4 regions of the Kitasatospora sp. NPDC017646 genome follow, and region 1 is predicted to be linked to each of the others. Evidence: predicted binding sites of a transcription regulator. Region 1 holds the regulator's gene; each other region holds the start of a gene.
What was found. The regulator HrcA, encoded in region 1, represses chaperone genes, less so after heat shock. The targets are predictions, from matches to a motif close to TTNGCACTCNGNNNNNCNGAGTGCNAA.

Region 1 (3,328 bases):
CTTCTCCAGCCGCAGGTCGTTCGCCAGCGCCGCGTTGACCTGGAGCTCCAGCGGGCTGTTGCGCCGCTCCCCGCCTCCGGGCATCGGGGCGAAGGGGTAGAAGGTGCCGCGCTTGTAGAGGTAGACCAGGGCCAGCGACCGGCCCTCCGCGTTCCGGAAGCCGACCAGCGAGCAGAGCAGCTGGGGCCCGAAGCCGTTCGCCTCCAGTTCGCTGTTCACCGCGTGCAGGTCGTTCACCAGCTCCGGCAGTTCCTCGGGGCTGTGCCGGGCGAGCAGCCAGGAGTAGCCGTAGCCGTCCTTGGAGGCCTCCACCGGGACGCCGCCGCGCTCGGTGTCGGCGTCCAGCAGGGCCCGGACCTGCTGTTCCACCTGGACGAAGGCCGCGCCCTCGACGGCCGCGAAGCAGACCGAGCCGAGCCCGGTGGGCAGGAACCCGGCGGCGGCCTCCAGGGTGAGTGCGGCGGACGGCACGCCGAACAGCTGGTCGAGGTCGGGCTTGACGGGCTTGGTGCGGCCGAACAGGGCGTCCAGGAATCCCACGGGGGTCCTCTCGGGTCGGAACGGGATCAGCGGCCGAGCTGCTCGGAGATCCTCGCCAGCTGGGCCAGTCGCTTCTCCAGCGTCGGGTGGGTGGAGAACAGCTGGGAGGCGGTCTCCCGGGCGCTCAGCGCGGGGGCGAAGTAGAAGGCGTTGTAGGGCTGGGAGCGCCGCAGGTCCTCGGTCGGGATGGCGGAGATCTGCCCGGTCACCTTGGTGAGGGCGGAGGCCAGGGCGCTGGGGCGGCCGGTGAGCTGGGCGGCGGCCCGGTCGGCGGCCAGCTCGCGGTAGCGGGAGAGCAGCCGGGTGAGCAGGAAGCTGATGGCGTACACGACCATCGACACCAGCGGGATGATCAGCGCGGCGATGGCCGCGTTCTGGTCGTTGTTGTTGCGTCCGCCCATGAACCCGCCGTACATGGCGATCCGGGTCATCGCTCCGGCGAGCACGCCGAGGAAGCCGGCGATGGTCATCACCGCGACGTCCCGGTGGGCGACGTGCGACAGCTCGTGCGCCAGGACGCCCTCCAACTCCTCCGGTTCGAGCCGGCGCAGCAGGCCGGTGGTGACGCACACCACGGCGTTCCGCGGGTTGCGGCCGGTGGCGAAGGCGTTGGGCATGTCGTTGTCGGCGACCGCCACGCGGGGCTTGGTCATGTCGGCCAGGGCGCAGAGCCGGTCGATCGTGCCGTGCAGCTGGGGGTACTGCTCCGCGGTCACCGGGCGGGCGCCCATGGCCCGCTCGGTGATCTTGTCGCTGAACCAGAACTGGGCCACGAACAGCCCACCGGAGATCAGCACGATCAGCGGCCAGGCCCCGCGCAGCAGCGCGATCAGCAGGCCCGTGAATCCGACGTACAGCAGCCCGATCACGAACATCGTCGCGACCATGCGGCTGGTCAGGCCGCGGTCGGGCGCGAAACGGGTGTGCTGGCCCGAGCTCGACATCTCTTGCTCCTCCGTTCGCCGTCGCTTTCGATGCTGCCACCCGGACGGCCCCGGGGCACCACCCCCCGCACGCGGAGTGTCGCGGCGGCCGTCCGGAACTGCGGGCAGGATCACTCCGGCCGGGCCGTTCCTGCGGTAGGACCCGGGCCGTACACTGGCAGGTACGGTTTTGGCACTCGGCCGTGCAGAGTGCCAGGGTCGGGGCCCTCCGAGGAGCGGCTCGCAGCATCACAGACGGACAACGTGCGAAGACGGAGGTGCGTGCCCCATGGCCGGTGAGGTCCGCCAGCTGGACGACCGCAAGCTCGCCGTGCTGCGCGCGATCGTCCAGGACTACGTGGGCACCGAGGAGCCGGTCGGCTCCAAGGCCCTGGTGGAGCGGCACAACCTCGGGGTGTCCCCGGCCACGGTCCGCAACGACATGGCGGCGCTGGAGGAGGAGGGGTACATCCACCAGCCGCACACCAGCGCCGGGCGCATCCCCACCGACAAGGGCTACCGGCTGTTCGTCGACAAGCTCGCCGAGATCAAGCCGATGAGCTCCCCGGAGCGCCGGGCGATCCGGCACTTCCTGGACGGCGCCGTCGACCTGGACGACGTGGTCAGGCGCACGGTGCGGCTGCTCGCCCAGCTGACCCGGCAGGTCGCCGTGGTGCAGTACCCCTCGCTCACCCGCTCCACCGTCCGGCACATCGAGCTGGTGGCGCTGGCCCCGGCCAAGGTGATGCTGGTGCTGATCACCAACACCGGCCGGGTCGAGCAGCGGATGATCGACTGCCCGGGCACGGTCGGCGAGACCGTCCTGGCGGACCTGCGGTCGCGGATCAACGCGCGGGCGGCCGGCGAGCGGCTGCCGGACGTCCCGGGCCTGCTGGAGGAGCTGCCGGCGGCCTTCGAGCAGGCCGACCGGGCGACCGTCAGTACGGTCCTGGCGACGCTGTTCGAGGCGCTCGCCGAACAGAACGAGGAGCGGATCATGCTGGCCGGCACGGCCAACCTGACCCGCTTCGGGCACGACTTCCCGCTCACCATCCAGCCGGTGCTGGAGGCACTGGAGGAGCAGGTCGTCCTGCTCCGCCTCCTGGGTGAGACCACGGACGCCGCGATGACGGTCCGGATCGGGCGGGAGAACGCGTACGAAGGGCTGAATTCCACCTCGGTCGTTTCGGTCGGCTACGGTTCGGGCGACGAGAGCGTGGCCAAACTGGGTGTGATCGGTCCGACCCGGATGGACTACCCGGGCACAATGGGGGCGGTGCGAGCGGTGGCACGGTACGTGGGCCAGATCCTGGCCGAGTCGTAGCAAGCAAACCCGTCGCCGGATGTCCGGCGGCGGTGTCCAGTCGCACTACTACAGGCGGAACAAGCGGAGCATTTGGTGGCCACGGACTACTACGCGGTACTCGGCGTCCGACGGGATGCGGGGCAGGACGAGATCAAGAAGGCGTTCCGGCGCCTGGCACGCGAACTGCACCCGGACGTCAACCCGGACCCGAAGACTCAGGAGCGGTTCAAGGAGATCAACGCCGCCTACGAGGTGCTCTCCGACCCGCAGAAGCGCCAGGTCTACGACCTCGGCGGCGACCCGCTGTCGCCGGGCGGCGGCGGTGGCGCGGGCGGCTTCGGCGCCGGTGCGGCGGGCTTCGGCTTCTCCGACATCATGGACGCCTTCTTCGGCGCCGCGGCCGGCCAGCGCGGCCCGCGCTCGCGCACCCGACGCGGCCAGGACGCCATGATCCGGCTGGAGATCACCCTGGAGGAGGCCGCCTTCGGCACCACCAAGGAACTCCAGGTCGACACCGCCGTCACCTGCACCACCTGCAACGGCGAGGGCGCGGCCCCCG
Region 2 (3,328 bases), on a different contig from region 1:
AGGGTGGCGCGGTGCGGGCGGGCCGCCCCGGTGCCGAACCAGAGCACCGCCTCCTTGACGTCCCCGTGGTCGGACACCCACTCGGCCTCGGCGTCCGCCGGCACGGCCTCGTGCGGGATGCCCGGGGCGACCTTCAGGGCGCCGATCGGGGTCCGCCGCCCGGTCTCGATCGCCCAGGAGAGCGGCGGCGCGTACGCCTCCGGGTCGAACACCCGGCCGCGCGAGGTGCGCCGGGCCGGGTCGGTGAACACCGCGTCGTAGCCGGTCACGTCCACCTCGGCGACGTCCGCGCAGACCACCTCGACCAGCTCGGTCAGGCCCAGCGCGGCGGCGTTGGCCGCGGTGGCGGCACAGGCCGCCGGGTCCTTGTCCACGGCCAGCACCCGGATCCCGGCCCGGGCCAGCGCCAGCACGTCCCCGCCGATGCCGCAGCACAGGTCGGCCAGCCGCCGTACGCCCAACTCGGCGAAGCGGCGCGCCCGCCACTCGGCCACGCTGCGTCGGGTGGACTGCTCCACCCCGTTGGGCGTGAAGTACATCAGGTCGGCGTCCGCCCCGAACTTCGCCCGTGCCCGCTGCCGCAGCCGCGCCTGCCCGAACGCCGCCGACACCAGCTCCGCCGGGTGCTCCCGTCGCAGCCGGGTGGCCAGCGCCAGTTCCTCCTCGGGGGCGAACTCGCGCAGTTCGGCGAGCAGGGCCTGGCCCTGGGGGGTCAGCAGGGGCTGGAGGTTCTCGGTGTCCACACGGTCATTCTGACCGGTCGGCCGATCAGCGGGAGCCACAGCGCGAGGACGGACGGCGTCACCAGGATGACGACCGGTGCGATCGGGTGACCGAGCCGCCGACCGCCCCGGGCCGTCCACGGGCCCAGCCCGGCCGGGACCGCGAAGTCGACGGCCGGGGCCGTGCCGGCGGCGGCCGTCGAGCGGTGGTGACGGCCCCACAGGTAGACGCCGCCGCACCGCACATGAGTACGGCTACTCGTCCGCGATCCGAGTCCGCCGGGCGCGCCGTTGGCACTCTGGTTGACTGAGTGCTAACGGCAGCCTATGGTCGTCCTTGGCACTCCCCACTGGGGGAGTGCTAACGCGAAGACGTGTGTCTGACCCCCGCGACGGCAGGCCCGCAGGTTCGCCCCTACCCGTTAGAAAACCCCGTAATCTCCGAAGGGGAGCTCGGACGTGACCACCAGCAGCAAGGTTGCCATCAAGCCGCTCGAGGACCGCATCGTGGTCCAGCCGCTCGACGCCGAGACCACCACGGCCTCCGGCCTGGTTATCCCGGACACCGCCAAGGAGAAGCCCCAGGAGGGCGTCGTCCTGGCCGTCGGCCCGGGCCGCTTCGAGGACGGCCAGCGTCTGCCGCTCGACGTCGCCGTCGGTGACATCGTCCTGTACTCGAAGTACGGCGGCACCGAGGTGAAGTACCAGGGCGAGGAGTACCTCGTCCTCTCGGCTCGCGACGTTCTCGCCATCATCGAGAAGTAAGCAGCACCGAGAAGTAAGTCGTTCCGACCCGCCCCGGATCCGTGTCCCAAGTGACAGGGGCCCGGGGCGTGGTTGTTGGTTCACGTAGTTCGGCGGCCGGTGGGCCGGCCGCAGCCCCGAGGGAATAGGGAACATGGCGAAGATCCTGCAGTTCGACGAGGACGCCCGCCGCTCGCTGGAGCGCGGTGTCAACAAGCTGGCCGACACCGTCAAGGTGACCATCGGCCCCAAGGGCCGCAACGTCGTCATCGACAAGAAGTTCGGCGCCCCGACCATCACCAACGACGGTGTCACCATCGCCCGTGAGGTCGAGCTGGACGACCCGTACGAGAACCTTGGCGCGCAGCTCGTCAAGGAGGTCGCCACCAAGACCAACGACGTCGCCGGTGACGGCACCACCACCGCCACCGTGCTGGCCCAGGCCCTGGTCAACGAGGGTCTGCGCAACGTCGCCGCCGGTGCCGGCCCGGCCGCTCTGAAGAAGGGCATCGACAAGGCCGTCGCCGCCGTCTCCGAGCACCTGCTGTCCGTCGCCCGCGAGATCGAGGGCAAGGACGACGTCGCCGCCGTCGCGTCCCTCTCCGCGCAGGACACCCAGGTCGGCGAGCTGATCGCCGAGGCGATCGACAAGGTCGGCAAGGACGGTGTCATCACCGTCGAGGAGTCGAACACCTTCGGCGTGGAGCTGGACTTCACCGAGGGCATGCAGTTCGACAAGGGCTACCTGTCGCCGTACTTCGTCACCGACGCGGAGCGTCAGGAAGCGGTCCTCGAGGACCCGTACATCCTGATCAACCAGGGCAAGATCTCCTCCATCCAGGAGCTGCTGCCGCTGCTGGAGAAGATCCTGCAGAGCGGTGCCTCCAAGCCGCTGCTGATCATCGCCGAGGACGTCGACGGCGAGGCGCTGTCGACCCTGGTCGTGAACAAGATCCGCGGCACCTTCAACGCCGTCGCCGTCAAGGCCCCGGGCTTCGGCGACCGCCGCAAGGCGATCCTCGGCGACCTGGCCGTCCTGACCGGCGGCACGGTCATCTCCGAGGAGGTCGGCCTCAAGCTCGACCAGGCCGGCCTGGACGTGCTGGGCACCGCCCGCCGCGTGACCATCACCAAGGACGCCACCACCATCGTCGACGGTGCCGGTGACTCCGAGGCCGTGGCCGGCCGCGTCGCCCAGATCAAGGGCGAGATCGCCGCGACCGACTCCGACTGGGACCGCGAGAAGCTGCAGGAGCGCCTGGCCAAGCTGGCCGGCGGCGTCTGCGTCATCAAGGTCGGCGCCGCCACCGAGGTGGAGCTGAAGGAGCGCAAGCACCGCCTGGAGGACGCCATCTCGGCGACCCGCGCCGCGGTCGAGGAGGGCATCGTCGCCGGTGGTGGCGCCTCCCTGGTCCACGCCGCCAAGGTGCTGAACGACGGCCTGGGCCTGTCGGGCGACGAGGCCACCGGTGTCGCCGTGGTCCGCAAGGCGCTGCACGAGCCGCTGCGCTGGATCGCCCAGAACGCCGGCCTGGAGGGCTACGTCATCACCTCCAAGGTCTCCGAGCTGGAGATCGGCCAGGGCTACAACGCCGCCAGCGGCGAGTACGGCGACCTGGTGAAGGCCGGCGTCATCGACCCGGTCAAGGTCACCCGCTCCGCCCTGGAGAACGCCGCCTCCATCGCCTCCCTGCTCCTCACCACCGAGACCCTCGTGGTGGAGAAGAAGGAGGAGGAGGCCGAGGCCGGTCACTCGCACGGCGGCCACGGCCACTCGCACTGACGCCGAACGGCTGACCGGAGGCCCGGTCCGCGCCCCGAGGGGCTGCGGGCCGGGCCTCCGGCCGCTGTGCGCCCGCTCG
Region 3 (3,328 bases), on a different contig from region 1:
CTCCTGCGTCTTCATCCCGCACGACCTGGAGCAGGGCAAGGTCGTGATGGCCGGGGTGTACGGCGGCGAGCTGGTGGGCATCGAGGGCAACTACGACGACGTGAACCGCTTCTGCTCGGAGCTCATCGGGGACCCGGCCGGCGAGGGCTGGGGCTTCGTCAACGTCAACCTGCGGCCGTACTACGGCGAGGGCTCCAAGACGCTGGCGTACGAGATCTGCGAGCAGCTGGGCTGGCGGCTGCCGGAGCAGATCGTCATCCCGATCGCCTCGGGCTCGCAGCTGACGAAGATCGACAAGGGGCTGCAGGAGCTGATCAGGCTCGGTCTGGTGGAGGACCGGCCGTACCGGATCTTCGGCGCCCAGGCGGAGGGCTGCTCGCCGGTGTCGGCCGCGTTCAAGGCCGGCCGTGACGTGATCAGGCCGGTGAAGCCGGACACCATCGCCAAGTCGCTGGCGATCGGCAACCCGGCGGACGGCCCGTACGTGCTGGACATCGCCCGTCGGACGGGCGGCGCGGTCGAGGACGTCACGGACGCGGAGGTCGTGGCGGCGATCCGGCTGCTGGCCCGGACCGAGGGCATCTTCGCCGAGACCGCGGGCGGGGTGACCGTCGGCGTGCTGAAGAAGCTGGTCGAGACCGGGCAGCTGGATCCGGCCAAGGAGACCGTCGCGATCAACACCGGAGACGGCCTGAAGACGCTGGACGCCGTCTCCGAGGCCGGGATGACCACCGTCATCCGCCCGACGCTGGACTCCTTCCGCGCCGCCGGCCTCGCGTCCGCCTGAACCACTCCCACCCCGCTAGGAGAGCCATGAGCGCCAACGTCCGCATCCCCACCATCCTGCGCACCTACACCGGCGGCGCCGCCGAGGTGACCGCCGAGGGCGCCACCCTGGCCGAGGTCATCGCCGACCTGGAGAAGAACCACGCCGGCATCTCCGCCCGCGTCCTGGACGACACCGGCAAGCTGCGCCGCTTCGTCAACGTGTACGTGAACGACGACGACGTGCGGTTCGCCGACGGTCTGGCGACCGAGATCGGGGACGGCGCGAGCGTCTCGATCATTCCGGCGGTGGCCGGCGGCTGCTGAGCCGTTCCGGTCCGCTTCCCGGCCCGTTTCGCGGCCGCCCGCACGTACGGAATTCCACTCTCCGTACGTGCGGGCGGCCGTCTGCATTTCGGCGGGAATATTTCCCGGTCGAGTCGGAGTAGAGTGTGGCTCGGCTGGGAACAGGGCTTCCCCTTCCGGCCGCCGGGTGCTGCGCCCGAGATGTCCGGACGCTGGGACCGGCCCGGGAAACATGTCAGGCAGATGTCAGAATTCCTGCGGGCATTTGGGTAATTCGTCCGCTATGTCCGGCGCGGAATGCCGAGTTCCTTCCGATTTGCTCGGGCTTGTCTCTCGGCGTGCTATGGAATTCCCCACGGTTGACCCTGTTGCAGAGGGCGTCGATCCGGATACATTCAGCGGCGGTCGACGTAATCACCCGCTCACGGAAGCCGTCAGGCGTTCCCGTGCGGACGGTTGCGGCGCGTACGGCTGCGCCCAGGGGGGGTTCCCCGGGCCGGCCTCCAAACCAGACCCGGGCCCGCGACCTGCGGGACCGTGAAGGGCCAGCACAGCACTAGGGGAGTTCGGAATGGCTCAGGGCACCGTCAAGTGGTTCAACGCGGAGAAGGGCTACGGCTTCATCGCGGTCGACGGTGGTGCGGACGTCTTCGTCCACTACAGCGCGATCCAGATGGACGGCTACCGCACCCTCGAGGAGGGCCAGCGGGTCGAGTTCGAGATCTCCCAGGGACAGAAGGGCCCGCAGGCGGACATGGTCCGCGCGGCGGTCTGACCCCTTCCGAACAGGAGCTCGGCGCGGCCCACGGCTGGTGACCACTCGCTTCTCGACGGGCCCGTACGACACGCGTCGTACGGGCCCGTTCGCGTTCCCGTGCGGGTGCGGGCGGGGGTCGGTGCGGGCCCGGACGGCGGCTCGCGGGTTGGCGATTGGGCTTGCACTCGACCACCCGGAGTGCTAATCATTGGCGTTAGCACTCACAGTGTGAGAGTGACAGCGGACCGGGTCGGTGAGGCCCCCGGGAGCGGTAGGGGAATGGACCTCCGCGCACCAGGGCCGTCCGTCGCGGGCACCCCTTGGTCCGAGCAGTCGACCGTGTCCCGGAGGACCACTTCTGATGGCCAAGATCATCGCCTTTGATGAGGAAGCTCGCCGCGGCCTTGAGCGTGGCATGAACCAGCTCGCCGACGCAGTGAAGGTCACGCTCGGCCCCAAGGGTCGCAACGTCGTGCTGGAGAAGAAGTGGGGCGCCCCCACGATCACCAACGACGGTGTCTCCATCGCCAAGGAGATCGAGCTCGAGGACCCGTACGAGAAGATCGGCGCGGAGCTCGTCAAGGAGGTCGCCAAGAAGACGGACGACGTCGCGGGTGACGGCACCACCACCGCCACCGTGCTCGCCCAGGCCCTGGTTCGCGAGGGTCTGCGCAACGTCGCCGCCGGCGCCAACCCGATGGCCCTGAAGCGCGGCATCGAGAAGGCCGTCGCCGCCGTCTCGGACCAGCTGCTGGCCCAGGCCAAGGACGTGGAGACCAAGGAGCAGATCGCCTCCACCGCCTCCATCTCCGCCGCTGACACCCAGATCGGCGAGCTGATCGCCGAGGCCATGGACAAGGTCGGCAAGGAAGGCGTCATCACCGTCGAGGAGAGCAACACCTTCGGCCTGGAGCTCGAGCTCACCGAGGGCATGCGCTTCGACAAGGGCTACATCTCCGCCTACTTCGCCACCGACCTGGAGCGCATGGAGGCGACCTTCGAGGACCCGTACATCCTCATCGCCAACTCCAAGATCGGCTCGGTCAAGGACCTGCTCCCGCTGCTGGAGAAGGTCATGCAGAGCGGCAAGCCGCTCGTCATCATCGCCGAGGACGTCGAGGGCGAGGCCCTGTCGACCCTGGTCGTGAACAAGATCCGCGGCACCTTCAAGTCCGTCGCCGTCAAGGCCCCGGGCTTCGGCGACCGCCGCAAGGCCATGCTCGGCGACATCGCCATCCTCACCGGTGGCACCGTGATCTCCGAGGAGGTCGGCCTCAAGCTGGAGAACGCCGGCATCGACCTGCTGGGCACCGCCCGCAAGGTGGTCATCACCAAGGACGAGACCACCATCGTCGACGGTGGCGGCGACAGCGAGCAGGTCGCCGGTCGCGTGAACCAGATCCGCGCCGAGATCGAGAACAGCGACTCGGACTACGACCGCGAGAAGCTCCAGGAGCGCCTCGCCAAGCTGGCCGGCGGCGTGGCCGTCATCAAGGCCGG
Region 4 (3,328 bases), on a different contig from region 1:
GACCAGCAGTCCCGGGACGACACCGACGCCGGCTGGGGCGACCGCCCCGGAGCCGGGGAGAGCGGTGGGCGGGGGCTGGACTGGTACCTGAGCCAGCGCCCGCCGCACCACGGGGACTAGGGCGGGGAACGGGGATCAGCGCGCCGTGACCAGCGCGTCGCGGATCTCGGTCAGCAGTTGGACCTCCCGGGCCTCGGCCTCGGCCGCCTCCTCGACGACGGTCCTGCGCCTGGCCGCCAACCGGTTCATGGGCACGATGAGGACGAAGTAGACGACGACGGCGGTGATCAGGAACTGCAGGGCGGCACTGAGCACCGACCCCCACAGGATGAGGACTCCGGACGTGACCTCACCCGTGCCGCTCACCTCGCAGGGCCCCTTGAGGCAGGAACTGTAGGACGCCAGGTCCTTCGTCCCGAACGCGCCGACGATCGGGTTGATCACGCCTTTGACGAAGGCGTTGACGATGTTGGTGAAGGCCGCGCCGATGACCACGGCGACGGCGAGTTCGACGACATTTCCACGCAGCAGAAATTCCTTGAAGCCTTTCATGCCGCCTCGAACGACGAAGTCGTTCCCGGGTCACGGGTGATCCTCCGGAAGCGCGGATTGACAATCCGTACGGCCCACCGCGCCCCCCGAGGGCGGCGGCAGACCGGCCCGCGCGGGCCCGAAGGCGAGCGCCGCGGCCACCGCGAGCAGTACCAGCGCGGGCACCCCGCCCCGCCGTCGGACGGCCCGGCGCCAGCGGTGCCACCCGCCGCACCCGCGCCGGATCGGCGGGAAGCTCGGCACCTCCTGCCGGGGCGGCACGGTGGGCGCGGGCAGCGGAACGGACAGGCTCATGGCCGTCATCGGGGCACCTCCGGAGGATGCGGTCGGACACCGCGCGGTCGGACACCGCGCGCTCACCGTGCGGTCGGACACCGTTCGGTGAGCACACGATGCGCGTTTCCGTCACCGCCGGAAAGCCGGTTCCCACAACCTGTGGACAACCCCGCCCCTGTGGACAACTTCGTACACCCACGCGAGTGAGCCCGACCTCCCCGGGCTGACGAAAGGCCGGACGCGAGCACGAAGAGCACGCGAAAGGCCCGTCACCCCCGCGCGAAGCGGGGCCGACGGGCCTTCCCGTGAAGCCTCAGGAACTCCCGGAATCCGGGGAGCCGAACTCAGCTCGCGGCCGGGGCCGGGCTGCTGGACGCGCTGGACGAGCTCGACGAACCGGAAGCGCTCGACGAACCCGACGCCGACGACGACGTCGAGGAGCCGGCGGACGAACCCGCGCCCACCGAGCTGCTGGAGGACGAGCGGCTGTCGGTCCGGTAGAAGCCCGAGCCCTTGAACACGACACCCACGGCCGAGAAGACCTTGCGGAGCCGTCCCTGGCAGTCGGGGCACGTGGTCAGCGCCTCGTCGGTGAACTTCTGCACCGCCTCCAGGCCGTTGCCGCACTCGGTGCACTGGTACTGGTACGTGGGCACTTGTCTTCCTCCTGGCACTCTCGCCTGATGAGTGCTAACGATGGTCAATGATGCGGCATTCCGTTGGATCAGTCCAGCGAATCCGGTGTGAGATGAGCCGGTACGGGCCGCGTTCGACCGCCCGCTCAGCCCTTGGCCGCGCCGACCAGCTGCGCCGAGGCGGCGCGCTCGCCGGACCCCGCCACCACGTGACCGCTCCTGGCCGGTGCGACCAGCAGGTGCCGCATCGACACCAGGGCGATCAGCCCCAGACCGGCGCCGACCAGCGGCACCAGGAACCCGGCGGACGGCCCGTGGCCGTCGATCAGCCGCCCGGCCACCATCGAGCCGACGGCCAGGCCGAGGCCGATGGCGCCGGTCAGCCAGGTGAAGGCCTCGGTCTTGGCCCCGTCCTCGACCAGGGTCTCGACCAGGGTGTAGCCGCTGATGAGGGTCGGGGCGATGGCCAGACCGCAGAACAGTCCGGCGATCGACAGGGTGACGAGGTTGGGCATCGCCCACAGCGTCGAGCAGCCCACCACCAGCAGCGCGTAGCTGATGACCATCCTGTGCTGGACGGCCCGCCGCCAGGCGATGACGCCGTAGAGCACGCCGGCCACCATCGAGCCGCCGGCGAAGATCCCGTACACGGTGCCGGCCGCGTCGTGCTGGCCGACCGAGTCGGCGAAGGCGTTCACCGAGACCTGCATCCCGCCGAACACGGCCCCCACCCCGAGGATCACTCCGGCCAGCAGTCGGACGCCGGGCGAGGCCAGCGCGGAGGCGCGTCGCGCGCCGGGCTGAGGGACGGTCCGGGTGGGAGCGGTGCGGCGCTGGGTGGCGAAGACCAGGCCGCCGACGAAGGTCAGTGCGGCCTCCGTGATCAGCGCGGTGGCGGGACTGACCGAGGTGGCGATCTTGGCGGCCAGGATCGGACCGATCACGAAGGTGAACTCGTCCGTCACGGACTCGAAGGCGAACGCGGTGCTCACCTTGGCCGCCGAGGAGGCGGACGCGCCGTCGGCGCCGATGGTGGCGATCCAGCGGGCCCGGACCATCGCACCGATCTGCGGCACGCTCGCGCCGGCCGGAACGGCGGCCAGGAACAGGCTCCAGGCCGGCGCGTGGCCGAGTGCCAGCGTGATCAGCAGGCCGACCGAGGCCGCGTGCACCGCGACGGTCGGAACGAGGACGGCGGCCTGCCCGTACCGGTCGGCGAGCCGCCCGGTCTGCGGGCCGATCAGCGCCTGCGCGACGGCGGCGATCGCCGTGACGGTGCCGGCGGTGCCGTACGAGCCGTGGGTGTCCTTGACGAGCAGCAGGATGCCCATGCTGAGCATCGCGTAGGGCAGCCGCGCGATGAAGGCGGGGGCCAGGAACGTCCAGGCGCCGGGCGTGCGCAGCAGCGCGCCGTACCCGACCTTGGCGGGTGCGGTCACGCTGTCGGGGGTGCTGGCCGCGGTGTCCGGAGCAGTGCCCGGAGCGGTGTCCGGAGCGGATTCCGCGGCGATCTCGACCGTTCGGCGGGCCGTCACGGTCGGTCCTTCCTGCTGCCTGGTAGCGCGGCAGGGCATGGGGTGGCCCCGACGGCGCCGAGAGTCGTCCTCTCGCGCGTCGACCGGGGTAGATACCGGGCCGGCCGGGCCTGGTGGGCCGGGGCCGGACCGCGGCCGCCGAGCGGTCGCGCCAACTCTGCGTCAGGCAGATGCTGGGGGTGGTCTAACGGTAGTTATACGGCGTAGTCGAACCAGCATACAGTTACGCGCGTAGATCCCGCCAGACCACCCACGACGCAGCGGCCGGCCGGAGGCCCTCGCCCGGGCCCCCGGCACAAGCGGCAGCCCCAGCCGGCACCGGCCGTTCAG

Region 2: a site for HrcA is predicted at 1,014-1,040, ahead of groES (co-chaperone GroES). Genes of this name have one in related genera too.
Region 3: a site for HrcA is predicted at 2,007-2,033, ahead of groL (chaperonin GroEL). Genes of this name have one in related genera too.
Region 4: a site for HrcA is predicted at 1,496-1,522, ahead of ACH4J0_RS15760 (FmdB family zinc ribbon protein). Genes of this name have one in related genera too.

What each region holds. Positions count from the first base shown of each region.
Region 1 is NZ_JBIRJC010000002.1:145,491-148,818, forward strand. It holds gene ACH4J0_RS03675 (hypothetical protein) at 1-540, opposite strand, end outside; gene htpX (zinc metalloprotease HtpX) at 567-1,484, opposite strand; gene hrcA (heat-inducible transcriptional repressor HrcA) at 1,753-2,787, shown strand; gene dnaJ (molecular chaperone DnaJ) at 2,863-3,328, shown strand, end outside.
Region 2 is NZ_JBIRJC010000013.1:110,729-114,056, reverse strand. It holds gene ACH4J0_RS21595 (methyltransferase domain-containing protein) at 1-743, opposite strand, end outside; gene ACH4J0_RS21590 (hypothetical protein) at 713-967, opposite strand; gene groES (co-chaperone GroES) at 1,182-1,487, shown strand; gene groL (chaperonin GroEL) at 1,621-3,249, shown strand.
Region 3 is NZ_JBIRJC010000039.1:4,448-7,775, forward strand. It holds gene thrC (threonine synthase) at 1-787, shown strand, start outside; gene ACH4J0_RS34980 (MoaD/ThiS family protein) at 814-1,092, shown strand; gene ACH4J0_RS34985 (cold-shock protein) at 1,643-1,846, shown strand; gene groL (chaperonin GroEL) at 2,190-3,328, shown strand, end outside.
Region 4 is NZ_JBIRJC010000008.1:194,729-198,056, forward strand. It holds gene ACH4J0_RS15745 (hypothetical protein) at 1-120, shown strand, start outside; gene mscL (large conductance mechanosensitive channel protein MscL) at 136-552, opposite strand; gene ACH4J0_RS15755 (hypothetical protein) at 583-855, opposite strand; gene ACH4J0_RS15760 (FmdB family zinc ribbon protein) at 1,173-1,484, opposite strand; gene ACH4J0_RS15765 (MFS transporter) at 1,610-2,902, opposite strand.